One region of the Serratia symbiotica genome, then DNA from elsewhere that is predicted to be linked to it. Evidence: predicted binding sites of a transcription regulator. Region 1 holds the regulator's gene; the other holds the start of a gene.
What was found. Region 1 encodes PhoB, which activates phosphate uptake and scavenging genes when phosphate is short. Its sites were predicted from a motif close to CTGTCATAAAACTGNCNNAT; they were not measured.

Region 1 (7,423 bases):
TTGGTACAGCGCGATCTGGCCAATACGCTGTCAGCCATCGCCAAAGACGGCACGGATGCATTTTACAGAGGCAAAATCCCGCAGGCAGTGGCAGCGGCGGCCATCCATACCATGACCGAAGCGATGCGCCACGCTTAGGTTGGCCTACCAGGCGCAATAGGCGTCAATCCAGATAGCTCAGGTAACGACTCTGCGGTATCCGGCAGAGTGCGCGAAGGCTACCTGTACGGTGCCAACGACGTCCGCCTTCCTGCTGGCTCGGCCGTCGGATATTGATGTACTAACCCTATCGGGGCGGGAAACTGGCCCCATTTCCCTCGCGTTTGTCGTTGCTCCACTTCACATTCTCCGGGCAGCGGCAATCTGCACACCCAGCATCGGCATGCCGCATTCGCCATACGCTGTTTTCAGTTCTGCGGTTGCTCAAGTGCCGCCCGTTTCTTTTGGTAGTTGATTTTAAAGTAATAACCCACCAGCAACGCCATCACCCAAACCAAACCGGCGTATAACGATACGCGGGTGGTTGGAAAGTAACCGATCAGGCCGATGATAAACGCCAGGAAGATAATCGCCATCATCGAGGTAAATACCCCGCCACGTAGTGGGAACGCCAGATTACTCACCTGCGTTTTACTCAGGCTGCGACGGAAGGCGATCTGTGAGAACAGGATCATAATCCATACCCAAACGGTGGCAAAAGTGGCCAGCGAAGCGATCACCAGGAACACGTTTTCCGGCATGATGTAGTTGAGATATACCGCCAGCAACAGCGCCAACAACATCACCATCACCGTCACCCACGGGATACCCCTCTTGGAGACTCTATTGAACATCTTCGGCGCATGGCCTTGCTCGGCCATGCCATGCAACATGCGGCCGACGCCGAACACATCACTGTTAATCGCCGACAGTGACGCGGTGATCACCACAAAGTTAAGGATACTCGCCGCCATGGTGATGCCCATGTGTTGGAAGGTCAGCACGAACGGACTACCATTGGTGCCCACTTGGTTCCACGGATAAATCGACATGATGACCAACAGCGTGCCGACATAGAACACCAGAATACGCCACGGCACCGAGTTGATGGCCTGCGGGATCGATTTTTTCGGATCTTTGGCTTCACCGGCGGTAATACCGATGATTTCGATACCACCGTAGGCAAACATCACCAATTGCAGCGACAAGATCATCCCGATAAAACCGTTGCTGAAGAAGCCACCATTAGACCAAAGGTTATGAATGCCCGTTGGCTGCCCGCCGTTGCCAATCCCCCAGATAATCATGCCGACACCGGCAACGATCATAATGGTGATAGTGGCAACCTTAAAAAACGAGAACCAGAACTCCAGTTCACCGAACACCTTAACGCTCATCAGGTTGATAGCCCCGATAATCAGCACCACACTCAACACCCAGATCCATTGCGGCACCTCAGGGAACCAGACCCCCATATAAATACCGAAAGCGGTCACATCGGCGATGGCAACGATCAAAATTTCAAAGCAGTAGGTCCAACCAGTGATATACCCTGCCATCGGCCCAAGATAATCCTGCGCGTAGCGGGAAAAAGAACTGGCCTGCGGGTTATTGACCGACATCTCACCCAGTGCACGCATAATGATAAAGGCCACAATGCCGCCGATCAGATAAGCCAACAGCACACTGGGGCCTGCCATCTTGATAGCGTCCGCCGATCCGTAGAACAACCCGGTGCCAATAGCCGAACCCAGCGCCATAAAGCGGATATGACGCGCATTAAGACCAGGTTTCAACTTATTGGCGGGAGAGGGGGGGGGTGGCTGTTGTTGCATAAAATGACCCATAATTTTGGAACATAAAAAGCCACGGATCAGTCCGTGGCCCTCGATTAAACCGGGGGTTTATTAGCACGTGGTCACTTTTTCACGCGTACACACCCGATCATAAATCGCTACCAGCACTAACATCAATAGTGAAGGCAGCAACCAGGCCAGCCCTTGCTCCGCCAGCGGCAGGTGATGGGCCCACGTCGGCAGCAGGTGTTGGAGGCTGGACGCCTTCACTGCATCAAGGATACCAAACAACAAGCTGATCAGCATCACCATCGCTATAATGCGCGGCGCGTTGTTCCACCAGCCCAAAGTGAAGCTCAGCAGCACCAGCACAATGCACGGTGGGTAAATCGCCGTCAGCACTGGGATGGAGATTTGGATCAGGTGGCTCAGGCCCAGATTGGATACCACCATCGAGAACAAGCCTAAGATAAATACCAGCGTTTTGTAGGAGAACGGCAGATATTGGGCGAAGAACTCGGCGCAGGCACAAGTCAGACCTACCGCAGTCACTATACAAGCGATAAAGATCAATGCTGCCAAGAAGAAGCTGCCTAAGTTGCCGAAGGTATTCTGCACGTAGGCATGCAGGATCACCGCACCGTTGGTGGCCTCAGGCACTAATACGCCGCTACCCGACCCCAGTTTGAACAGGCTCAGGTAAACCAGCGTCAGACCTACACCAGCGATCAATCCGGCCAGGATGGTGTAACGCGTCAGCAGGCCAGTGTCTTTTACGCCGCGAGAACGCGCGGCGTTGACGATGACGATGCCAAACACCAGCGCACCCAAGGTGTCCATGGTTAGATAGCCGTTAACAAAGCCAGAGGAGAAAGCCATCGTCTGATAAGTGTTAGTTGCTGAGATCGGCGTACCCACTGGCCACAGCAGCGCGGCGATACCCAGAACAGCCAGCGCCACAATTTTTAGCGGTGCCAACACATGACCAACGGTGTCGATCAGGCGGTTTGGATACAAGGAAATGCCGATCACCAGCGCAAAGTACACCAGGCTGTAGAGAAACAGGGGCATGTCACCATGACCGATCAGCGGGGCAATACCCACTTCAAAGGATACGGTGGCGGTGCGCGGGGTGGCGAACAATGGGCCTACCGCCAAATAGCAGAGGGTCGCCAGCAACAGGCCAGCACTGCGGCCAATCGGCGTGCTTAGCGCGTCAATACCGCCGCCGACGCGCGCCAACGCAATCACGGTAATGACCGGTAACCCCACGGCGGTGATCAGGAACCCGAGCGCAGCGATCCAGACGTGTTCGCCGGATTGCAGACCAACCATTGGCGGGAAAATGATGTTCCCAGCGCCGACGAATAAAGCAAAGGTCATGAAACCCAATGCCAGAATATCTTTTGATGTTAAACGATGACTCATACGATGCCGTGCTGCCTATTAAAATGAAAAAAATGTCCGATAGTCCAGTGACAATATGCTCACCCAGTTGCCAGATTGCCGTTTCATCATCAGGATAAAATAAGAGCAAAAAACGCGTGACGCCGGACGTTTTACCCTTATTTCGACAGTCACCACTAAGGGTTATGGGTAAGGTTTCAGGATTTTATATCCTCGTAATACTTCAAGTTGCATGCGCTTGCTGCTTTGCGCCGTCTTCCTGCAACTCAAATTATTTTGGGTATAAAGCGGAGATCTAATCCAGCAACAGGCAATAAGGTAAACTTTTATAGCGCTCAAAGGCAAGGCGCAGGGTAAAAAGCAGAGTTATCATCTAAATGGCATTCACCAACCAGTCGATCATGTTAGATATCAATAAATATACACTACATGATTTGTGCTCTTTCTTGCTTAGCCCCTCGTAAAACTAGAAGCCTACAGCACGCTGCTCCGGGATAACGCAAGCAATGCAGAGACCAGCCCACGGAAAATTCGACTCATGCCGGTCTCTTACGCGTTAATTTTTCGCCGCCTTTTCTGATAAATCAGCGGGAACAGCCAACCGGTTAGGCAAGGTAAAAATAAACCGTGTCCCCATCCCCAGCTCGCTATAAATCTCCAACCGTGCATGGTGATGGCTGAGCGCATGCTTGACGATCGCCAGCCCCAGTCCGCTGCCGCCGGTCTGGCGCGAACGTGCCGGGTCAACACGGTAAAACCGTTCGGTCAGGCGCGGGAGATGCTCAGCGGCGATGCCCGGCCCGTTATCATCGATCTGGAACTGCGCGCCGTGCGGCGTCTGCTGCCAGCTCACGGCAATATTCGTCCCCGCCGGGGTATGGGTGATGGCGTTGTACACCAGGTTCGATACCGCACTGCGCAACTGCTCTTGATTGCCGAATACCTTGAGCTGCTCATTCACCCGGAAGATCATTGCGTGCTTGCCGCCGCTCAGCGACTGCGCCTCGCGCTGTAGCACCCGTAGCATCAGCGGAATATCCACCCATTCATTCATTTTCACATTGGGGGTTGCCTCAATGCGCGACAACGTTAGTAATTGCGTGACCAGCCCGTCCATACGCCGAGCCTGCTCCTGCATGGTATCCAGCGCCTTAGCGCACAGTGCAGCATCTAGCGATTCGTTGCTCATCATTTCCAGATACCCCTGCAATACCGTCAGTGGCGTGCGCAACTCATGGCTGACATTGGCGAAGAAGTTGCGTCGTACATTCTCCAACTGGCGCATTTGGCTCACATCACGCGCTACTATCAGCAACTGGCCTTCGGCATAGGGCATCACACGGAACTCAACATGGTGTTCGTTATTCAGTTGCAACGTCAGCGGATGTGAAAATGCCTGCTGCTGCAAATAGTGGCTGAACTGCGGATAACGCAACAGATTGAGGATGTGTTGACCATTGTCTTCCGGCCAGCGAAAGCCGAGCAGATGCTGCGCCAACCCGTTGCACCAGAAGATGTTACCTTCGACGGTGGTTATCACCACCGCATCGGGCAGCGACTCAGCCCCGCTACGAAAGCGTTTGATCAGTAAAGCCAGTTCACGGCGGCGGCGGCGATTACGCTGCTGCATTTGGTACAGCCCATAGAACAGCGGTTGCCAATTCCAGCGCCCGGCTGGTGGCGTCATGCTGCGGTCAACCCACAGCCAGTGAGAAAGTTTATGTTGGTTGTAAAAATTCCATGCCAGCGCAGCCAGTACAGACACCAGCAGCAACCAAGACAGATAACCGATAATCACCCCCAGCAGCAATGCTGGCAGACAGAAAAGAACCAGCTCAAGAGCGAGCCTCTTCCAGGACAGGCGGTCTAACACGACATATTCTCCAGCGCAGTGCCATCAATAACGCGTTGAGAACCGATAGCCGGCACCCCGAATAGTTTGCACCATTTTATCATGACCGCTGGTCTCTAGCGCCTTACGAAGCCGACGGATATGCACGTCAACAGTGCGGTCTTCCACATAAACGTTAGTGCCCCATACCTGATTCAGCAATTGTTCGCGGCTATAGACACGCTCCAGGTGGGTCATAAAAAAATGCAGCAGCTTGAACTCCGTTGGCCCCATATTCAACGCCTGATCGTTAGCTATCACGCGGTGTGAGGCGGGGTCGAGACTCAACCCCTGCATTTCAATCACCTCTTCTACTGCCATGGGGGAAATGCGGCGCATTACCGCCTTGATGCGCGCCACCAATTCCTTGGGCGAAAACGGCTTGGTGATATAATCATCTGCCCCCACTTCCAGCCCGCGTACCCGATCTTCTTCTTCACCGCGCGCAGTTAACATCATCACAGGAATATCGCGGGTTAGCGCTTCACGTTTCATATGTTTGATAAACTGAATACCAGAACCGCCGGGTAGCATCCAATCGAGCAACACCACATCAGGGAATGGCTCAGACAGGCGCATCACCGCACTGCCATAGTCTTCAGCTTCCATCGGTTGGTAACCATTCTGTTCCAGCACCAAGCACACCATTTCACGGATCGGCGCTTCGTCTTCCACCACCAGTATGCGTCTTGCCATGATCAATCCTGCCAATGTGTTAACGATCTCTATTATTAGGCTATGCTGCGCCATTATGCGTCAATTTTGTGACATTTTTTTGACTGCTCCCCAGCGCTTCAGAAAACCGAGGTTTCTCGGCGGCCTGCTGATGAATACCAAGACACCGGCGATCCCGCATGGGAACGCAAATGGTGCCAGCGTACCAAGCGAACCCTAGAGGAGGAGCACAGCCCCAAACCTACAACATACACTCTGTATCGCTCTACCGCGCACCCGTTCACCTCTCCCCTGAGTGACCGCCATGGTTTGAACACGCACCTCATCTGAATTGAGATGCCAAGAGAGTGAATGATACTCCCTCTGCGAAACACATTGATCATTGGGCTGGGGTTCTATTCAGGACAAATAAAGCCTTGATGGTTCGTCGTTATAATTAAGAATGCTTAGAACCTAATGGAATAGGTTCTGAGTGATATGCCCTATGGCAAGCCAGAGCTCGTGACCGGAGCGCGGTGAACCGGAAAATTGAAGAAAAACTTTATCAACGACAGCACAAAAATGCGTATTTTCGCCAATCCCAACACGACCCGTTAATGGGGAGCCTACATTGACATCAAGGGAAAATAATTTACCCCTCAGACAATATTTGAAGGCGTAAAAGCCAAAAAAGGCTGATCGCTACATATTTTTATTATGTGGGTTTTTTCATCGTTAGCTTCGGCACGGATCATGCCAGGCGACGCTACTATCGTTCTACCTATTGCGTTAGCTAATTTCTGTGCAATAGAGCCATCTGCATCGTCACTCCCTGCTTTACAAGCTGCCAGAATCAGCGGGGAGCTATTATCAGAATCATTATAACCATCTAGCCTAGTGATATAATCAGAAAATGATTCTGGCGATATTTTTTTGTTTTTAATGATTAAATCACGTCCGTTTGAATGCATGAAGACCGCAGAACTCCCACTTTCGGGGAAATATTCAGAATCAGACGAAGAGCAAGAAAATCTACTTAAGTTAACGTGCGGGCACCAAATAAAGTCCAGCATGCCATCATTTGATAAATGTGATGACCACCTTACATTTATCTCATTCTCAGTACCCTGACAGTCATAAAACCCTAGGGGTTCAGCGGTATTCATACATGATGCGATATTGTCTGCCAGCGGCAGAGGTGGGCCACTTTCGCTTTCTGTTTTTGAAGAAGCAGTCTGTAACGAAAGAGATGGATCAGAAGATGTTGACGATACCATAAAATTTAACTCCAAGATTAATGGGAAATAAATATCAACTAAAGCCCCCAATCAATATTTTTCAGATGATTTTTTTAGGCTTTATTAAGCACAGGGCATGGTGGTGAATAAGGTGTGATGTCTATAATGGGTTGAATATCATGCCACGCAGGGTAACCTCGTCACCGCTCATTCATGCTGATGTGGCACTTATCTGCGAATTCAATGAGCCATGACCACTATTATGCTATTTGCATTCATCTGATGTGGTAGATGGCCATGGGATAGAGGGGAGTGTTTTAATGATTTTTTGGAGAATGGTATTTACTCCTACATTTACTCCTGCATTTAATAACCCTGCATTTATTCTTTCGTTAGTGATGACTTAATGAGTAAAACATATTTTAAGAGATATGCCAGGTTTATCGTTCGACACTTCG
Region 2 (7,423 bases), 900 kb from region 1:
GATGGCGATGCCACGGGCGATGCACAGGCGCTGCTGCTGGCCGCCAGACAAGCTGTAACCGCTCTGGTGTAGCTTACCCTTGGTTTCGTCCCATAGCGCTGCTTTGCTCAGCGCCCACTGCACGCGCTCGTCCATATCGGCGCGCGAAAGCTTTTCAAATAGGCGAACACCGAAGGCAATGTTGTCGTAAATCGACATCGGGAACGGCGTTGGTTTTTGGAACACCATGCCGACCTTGGCGCGCAGCAAGGCAACATCCTGGTTATCGGTCAGAATGTTTTGACCGTCCAGCAGAATACCACCTTCCACACGCTGCTCAGGATACAGTTGATACATCTTGTTGAAAGTACGCAGCAAAGTGGATTTACCGCAACCGGACGGGCCGATAAACGCCGTAACCTTATTCTTAGCGATATCCAGCGTAATATTTTTCAGCGCCTGGAATTTGCCATAGTAGAAGTTCAGATCGCGTACCTGAATTTTGCTGCTGGAAGCGTCAGTAACCATACTCATCAAGACTTCTCTCTTGTCAATCAGCGCCGCCAGAGCAGCGCTAAAAAAATATCATGAATGCTTTTTCTTGGCAAAAATCACCCGCGCCAGGATATTCAGTAACAATACGCATAAGGTGATCAACAGCACCGCAGCCCAGGCCAGTTGTTGCCATTCAGCGAACGGACTCATGGCGAATTTGAAAATAGTCACCGGCAGGTTGGCGATCGGCTGCATCAAGTCGGTACTCCAGAACTGATTCGACAACGAGGTAAACAGCAACGGGGCGGTTTCCCCGGCAATGCGCGCAATCGCCAGCAATACACCGGTGATGATGCCGGAGACCGAGGCTTTTAGCGTAATGGCAGAAATCATGCGCCATTTCGGCGTACCCAGTGCATAAGCAGCCTCACGCAATGTATCCGGTACCAGCTTCAGCATGTTCTCGGTGGTGCGGATGACGATCGGCACCTGTAACAGCGCCAACGCGATAATACCGGCCCAGCCTGAGAAGTGTTCCATTTTGACCACCATAACGGTATAAACGAACAACCCCACCACGATCGATGGCGCAGACAGCAGGATATCGTTGATAAAACGAATGATTTCCGCCAGCCAGGATTTTCGCCCATATTCCGCCAGATAGATGCCAGCCATGATGCCTAGCGGCGTGCCAAATATCGTCGCCCACAGGATCAACAGGCCACTGCCAGCGATGGCATTAGCCAAGCCACCGCCCGCAGTGTTCGGTGGCGGCGTCATTTCGGTGAACAACGCCAGCGACATGCCGTCGACACCCTTGGAGAAGGTGGAGAACAATATCCACACCAACCAGAACAGGCCAAACACCATGGTCGCCACCGACAGCAATAGCGCCAGACGGTTCTTTTGGCGGCGTAAAGCCTGCATTTTGCGGCGGCTTTCCGCCAGCGCCAAGTTGTTTTGCATATTCATTGTCGTCACCTTAGCGGCCCTCGTTCTTGGCCAGACGCATGATCATCAGCTTCGACAGCGCCAGGACAATAAAGGTAATCACAAACAGAATCAGGCCCAGTTCCATCAGCGCGGCGGTATGCATACCGGCAGAAGCTTCGGCGAATTCGTTAGCCAACGCCGAAGTAATACTGTTACCCGGCATATACAGCGAGGCACTATCGAGCTGGTAGGTGTTGCCGATGATGAAAGTCACCGCCATGGTCTCACCCAACGCACGCCCCAGGCCCAACATCACACCGCCAATCACGCCGTTTTTGGTAAACGGCAGCACGATGCGCCAAATCACTTCCCAGGTGGTGCAGCCAATGCCATAGGCCGACTCTTTCATCATCACCGGGGTCTGCTCGAATACATCGCGCATAACGGCAGCGATGTAGGGAATAATCATGATGGCCAGTATCACGCTAGCAGCCAAAATGCCGATGCCAAATGCTGGGCCGGAGAACAGCTCACCAACGAACGGGATGCCGGACAACACCTCGCCTAACGGCGTCTGGAAGTACTCGGCAAACAGCGGGGCGAACACCAACAAGCCCCACATGCCGTACACGATGCTTGGGATCGCCGCCAGCAGCTCAATGGCGATGCCCAATGGGCGTTTCAGCCAGTTGGGTGCCAGTTCGGTCAGGAACAGTGCGATGCCAAAACTCACTGGCACCGCAATAATCAGCGCAATCAGCGAGGTGACCAGAGTACCGTAGATCGGCACCAGCGCACCAAACCGCTCGGCGGGCGCGTCCCACTCTTTACTCCACAGGAAAGCGAAGCCGAATTTCTGCATGCTCGGCAATGAGGCAAAAATCAGCGAAACAATAATGCCGCTCAGCAACAATAGGGTGATCAGCGCCGCCAGTCGAACCAGCACGCTGAAGATGACGTCACCCTTTTTACTCGGTGCTTTAATGGTCGGCTTATACTCAGCCATAGATTACTCTCTTTGAACCCTGAAAAACGAAGTGAGACACGCACCGGCATTGTTAGGCTGTGTCCGCGCATTGACCGTGGCAACGTCGCAATCGCAAAAGCCTATAATCGAGGCGCGGAGGGTGTACAAACCCGACAACGCGGAGACCGGCCTTTAGGCCGCGATCCGAAGGATTGGATCTATTTGAACGCGCCCCTCGGTGACAAGCCGTTTATTTGGCCCACTATCTCGCGGCCCACCCCTTGCTGCGCGTTCAAATGACCGCCAGCGACACTCACGGGCCATTGCCGGACACTGCTTAGTACAGGGGTTTACCGGAACTGTCTTTTATGTTGTCTTTCCACGCGGCGCGTACTTGCTCAACCACGCCTTTTGGCAAAGTGGCATAATCCAGATCGTTAGCTTGTTTTTCACCGATTTTATACGCCCAGTCGAAGAACTTGAGTACTTCGGCACCCTGAGCAAAGTTCTTCTGCTGTTTATGCATCAGGATAAAGGTAGTAGAGGTGATTGGCCACGCATCGTCGCCTTTCTGGTTAGTCAGATCCTGAGCAAAAGTCTTGCTCCAATCCACGCCTTTAGCGGCGGCGCTGAAGCTCTCCTGGGTGGGACTCACCGGCTTGCCATCAGCAGAGATCAGCTTGGTGTATGCCAGGTTGTTTTGCTTGGCGTAGGCATATTCCACGTAGCCAATGGAGCCAGGCAGACGCTGTACGAAGGCAGCAATGCCATCGTTGCCTTTGCCACCCAAGCCGGTTGGCCAGTTAACGGTAGCGCCATCGCCGATTTTCTCTTTCCACTGTGCGTTAGCTTTGGCCAGGTAGCGGGTGAAGACGAAAGAAGTGCCAGAACCGTCAGCGCGGCGCACCACGGCGATATGTTGATCAGGCAGCTTCACACCTGGGTTCAGCTTAGTGATCACCGGGTCATTCCATTTTTTGACGTTGCCCAGGTAGATATCGCCCAAGGTTTTACCGTCCAAAGTTAGCTCGCCGGGTTTAATGCCTGGGATATTGACCGCCAGCACCACACCGCCGATCACTGTTGGGAATTGGAACAGTCCGTCAGCCGCTAGCTGGTCGTCAGACAATGGGCCATCGGAAGCGCCGAAGTCGATGGTGTGAGCAACGATTTGCTTTATACCGCCAGAGGAACCGATCCCCTGATAGTTCACTTTGTTGCCTGTTTCTTTCTGATAGGAATCGGCCCATTTGGCGTAAACCGGAGCGGGAAATGTCGCACCTGCACCAGTCAGGCTGGCAGCAGCGAACGTGGACACAGCGGTTAAGGAGCAAATCACTGCCACAATACTGGCGACAGTAGTACGCATTAGTTTCATAAATTTTCCTAATAGGATAATTAAAATCGACATCGCATCGTTCTAATCAGCATAGTGATTGCAGTGGGAGAAACCTAGGACAGTTTAGTGACAATAAAATGTACTAAATATGACAATTATGTGACGGCGAGGCAGTGGTACACTTAACACTTTGATTAGAAATCTATTTCACATGCAAAATAAATACCGTGGCACCCTGAGTTATATCCTAAATAATTCGGTCATGTATTCAATATGTTGATCATGTTGTAAAATTGCTCCTATACAGAGAGCATCTGATGGTCAAAGTTGACGTAAAACGCCCGTTTTGTGGACAGATTGAGTCGGTTAAAAAGCATGGACTGGGCAAGGCTAAATACCAGCGCTATCGCTGTCAGATATGCCACAGTAGATTATAAAGCCAGCGCGGGCGAATATTAGGCCAGTTACAACTATTCCCGGCATTGCTGCAGTGTCGGCGCAATATCGGGCAATAATTGCCCAGGTTCCCACGGTTGGGTGGATGGCATTTACACTGCCGATGATCATCCCAATAACCACATACTTTGCTCAGTGAATGGTACATCCGCTAATCAGCCCCTCACCAGGCGGGCGATGATTACTTTTTACAAGACGCCATCCACTACCGGTTCTGACCAAGATACCCAAAGCCCTCTGGGCATGAGTTCATGCTTCCATCCACACAGCAAGGTTAAAAAAGGCAGACAACCGATATAAAACACATAGATAAATTGGTTGAACTCATCTGAAAATTCTATTGGTAAAAATTCATGTGGCGCGGCACCCCGGGGGAGATTATCCTGCTAGCCATGATGCTTATCTTTGCCACCCAGTGAAAACCTTATGTTTCTTAGCGTTCTTTATATTATCGGTATTACTGCTGAAGCCATGACCGGCGCGCTGGCGGCTGGCCGCCGCCAAATGGACATGTTTGGCGTGATTATCATCGCTTCAGTCACAGCGATCGGCGGTGGATCGGTGCGCGATATGCTACTCGGACATTTCCCGCTTGGCTGGGTCAAACATCCAGAATATGTGGTGATTGTCGCCATTGCGGCGATAATCACCACTTGGGTGGCACCACTGATGCGCCACTTACGCCGCCTGTTCCTGGTGTTGGATGCCATCGGCCTGGTCGTGTTTTCCATCATCGGCGCGCAAGTCTCGCTGGATATGGGGCACAGCGCGATTATCGCCGCAATTGCCGCCGTGATCACCGGCGTTTTCGGCGGCGTGTTGCGCGATATGTTCTGTAACCGCATCCCGCTGGTGTTCCAAAAGGAAATTTACGCTGGTATCTCCTTCGCTGCTGCCTGGCTGTATATCGGCCTGCAACATCTCAGCCTGCCGCATAACCTGGTGGTGGGGATCACCTTGGTCGCCGGGCTAAGCGCACGCCTGATCGCCCTGCGTTTCCGCCTTGGCCTGCCGATCTTCAACTACCCACATCCAGATCACTGATCCTGTGGCGCGGCACGCAAAAAGTGCCGCTTGGTGGTGAAAAACCGCAAGAATTTGCTAATTCGCCACGTAAATCCGCCATTCTGATGTTTTTTCACCCTCCAGCCACGGGCAAAATGCGTACTAGCGCTGTATCCGCCACGTTAGCTGTGTATACTGCGTAGAGAAAATACGCATCGCTATTACTGGCATACCAACCGCTATCAACGAACATCATCATGGCTCAAGGCACGCTTTATATTGTCTCTGCACCCAGTGGCGCAGGTAAATCAAGTCTGATTCAGGCTTTGTTAAAGACGCAACCGCTGTACGACACACAAGTTTCGGTTTCGCACACCACCCGCGCCAGCCGCCCAGGTGAACATCATGGCGAGCATTATTTCTTCGTCTCAAAAGATGAATTCCGTCAGATGATTGAGCAGGATGCGTTTCTTGAGTACGCCGAAGTGTTCGGCAACTATTATGGTACCTCGCGCGCCACCATTAAGCAGGTGTTATCGACTGGCGTAGACGTCTTTCTAGATATCGATTGGCAGGGTGCGCAACAAATCCGCGCCCAAATGCCACAGGCACGCAGCATCTTTATTCTGCCGCCATCAAAGGAAGAACTGGACCGCCGCCTGCGCGGCCGGGGGCAGGATGCCGAAGAGGTGATCGCCAAACGTATGGCTCAGGCTGTGGCCGAAATGATGCACTACGCGGAGTACGATTATTTAATCGTGAACGATGATTTTGATCTGGCGCTGTCCGATCTGAAAACCATTATTCGCGCCGAACGTCTGCGTTCAAGCCGTCAATTACTGCGGCATGACGCTTTAATCAGCAAACTATTGGCAGACTGAAAGCAGTTTCAGTATTATGCCCCGTCTTTTCGTCACCTGTGGAGTAGCACAAATATGGCACGTGTAACTGTTCAAGACGCTGTAGAAAAAATTGGTAACCGTTTTGACCTGGTGTTGGTCGCTGCTCGTCGGGCGCGTCAAATCCAGACCGGCGGCAAAGATGCATTGGTTCCAGAAGAGAACGATAAGTACACCGTTATCGCGCTGCGTGAAATCGAAGAAGGCTTGATCACCAGCCAGATCCTTGATGTGCGTGAGCGTCAGGAGCAGCAAGAGCAGGAAGCCGCTGAAATTCAGGCGGTTACCGCGATTGCTGAAGGCCGTCGTTAATTAGACTGCGAGTCTGTCTTGTATCTGTTTGAAAGCCTAAAACTGCTAACTCAACGTTACCTGCCTGAGGAGCAGATTAAGCGCCTCAAACAGGCCTACCTCGTTGCACGTGATGCTCACGAGGGGCAGACACGTTCCAGCGGTGAACCTTACATTACCCACCCGGTTGCCGTGGCTTGTATTCTGGCGGAGATGCGTCTTGATCATGAGACGCTAATGGCCGCCCTGCTGCATGATGTCATCGAAGACACCCCAGCCACCTACCAAGATATGGAACAGCTGTTTGGCAAATGCGTCGCCGAACTGGTTGAAGGTGTATCCAAGCTCGACAAGCTGAAGTTTCAGGACAAAAAAGAAGCACAGGCGGAAAACTTCCGCAAAATGATCATGGCGATGGTGGAGGATATCCGCGTTGTGCTGATCAAGCTGGCTGACCGCACGCACAATATGCGCACTCTTGGCTCGCTGCGTCCCGACAAACGGCGGCGCATCGCGCGTGAAACCTTGGAAATCTACAGCCCGTTAGCCCACCGCTTGGGTATTCACCACCTAAAAACCGAGCTGGAAGAGCTAGGCTTTGAGGCGCTATACCCTAACCGCTACCGCGTGATCAAGGAAGTGGTAAAAGCCGCACGCGGCAACCGTAAGGAGATGATCCAGAAAATTCTCTGCGAGATCGAAGGACGGTTGACCGAAGCCGACATTCCCTGCCGCGTCAGTGGACGGGAAAAACACCTCTACTCCATCTACCTCAAGATGCATCTCAAAGAACAGCGTTTCCATTCGATTATGGATATCTACGCGTTTCGGGTAATTGTGAAAGAAGTGGATACCTGCTACCGGGTGCTCGGCCAAGTTCATAACCTGTATAAACCGCGTCCGGGGCGGGTCAAGGACTATATCGCTATTCCCAAGGCCAACGGCTATCAATCGCTGCATACATCACTGATCGGCCCGCATGGCGTGCCGGTTGAGGTACAGATCCGCACTGAAGACATGGATCAGATGGCCGAGATGGGGGTCGCCGCGCATTGGGCT

Region 2: the regulator PhoB is predicted to act here: its motif matches at 3,860-3,879, upstream of pstS (phosphate ABC transporter substrate-binding protein PstS).

Annotation. Positions count from the first base shown of each region.
Region 1 is NZ_CP050855.1:694,993-702,415, reverse strand. It holds partial or broken gene SYMBAF_RS03545 (gamma-glutamyltransferase) at 1-102, shown strand, start outside; gene proY (proline-specific permease ProY) at 408-1,814, opposite strand; gene brnQ (branched-chain amino acid transport system II carrier protein) at 1,887-3,203, opposite strand; gene phoR (phosphate regulon sensor histidine kinase PhoR) at 3,739-5,055, opposite strand; gene phoB (phosphate response regulator transcription factor PhoB) at 5,080-5,769, opposite strand; gene SYMBAF_RS03520 (hypothetical protein) at 6,387-7,055, opposite strand.
Region 2 is NZ_CP050855.1:3,144,009-3,151,431, forward strand. It holds gene pstB (phosphate ABC transporter ATP-binding protein PstB) at 1-507, opposite strand, end outside; gene pstA (phosphate ABC transporter permease PstA) at 565-1,455, opposite strand; gene pstC (phosphate ABC transporter permease PstC) at 1,457-2,413, opposite strand; gene pstS (phosphate ABC transporter substrate-binding protein PstS) at 2,712-3,752, opposite strand; gene SYMBAF_RS15590 (trimeric intracellular cation channel family protein) at 4,596-5,213, shown strand; gene gmk (guanylate kinase) at 5,432-6,055, shown strand; gene rpoZ (DNA-directed RNA polymerase subunit omega) at 6,110-6,385, shown strand; gene spoT (bifunctional GTP diphosphokinase/guanosine-3',5'-bis pyrophosphate 3'-pyrophosphohydrolase) at 6,404-7,423, shown strand, end outside.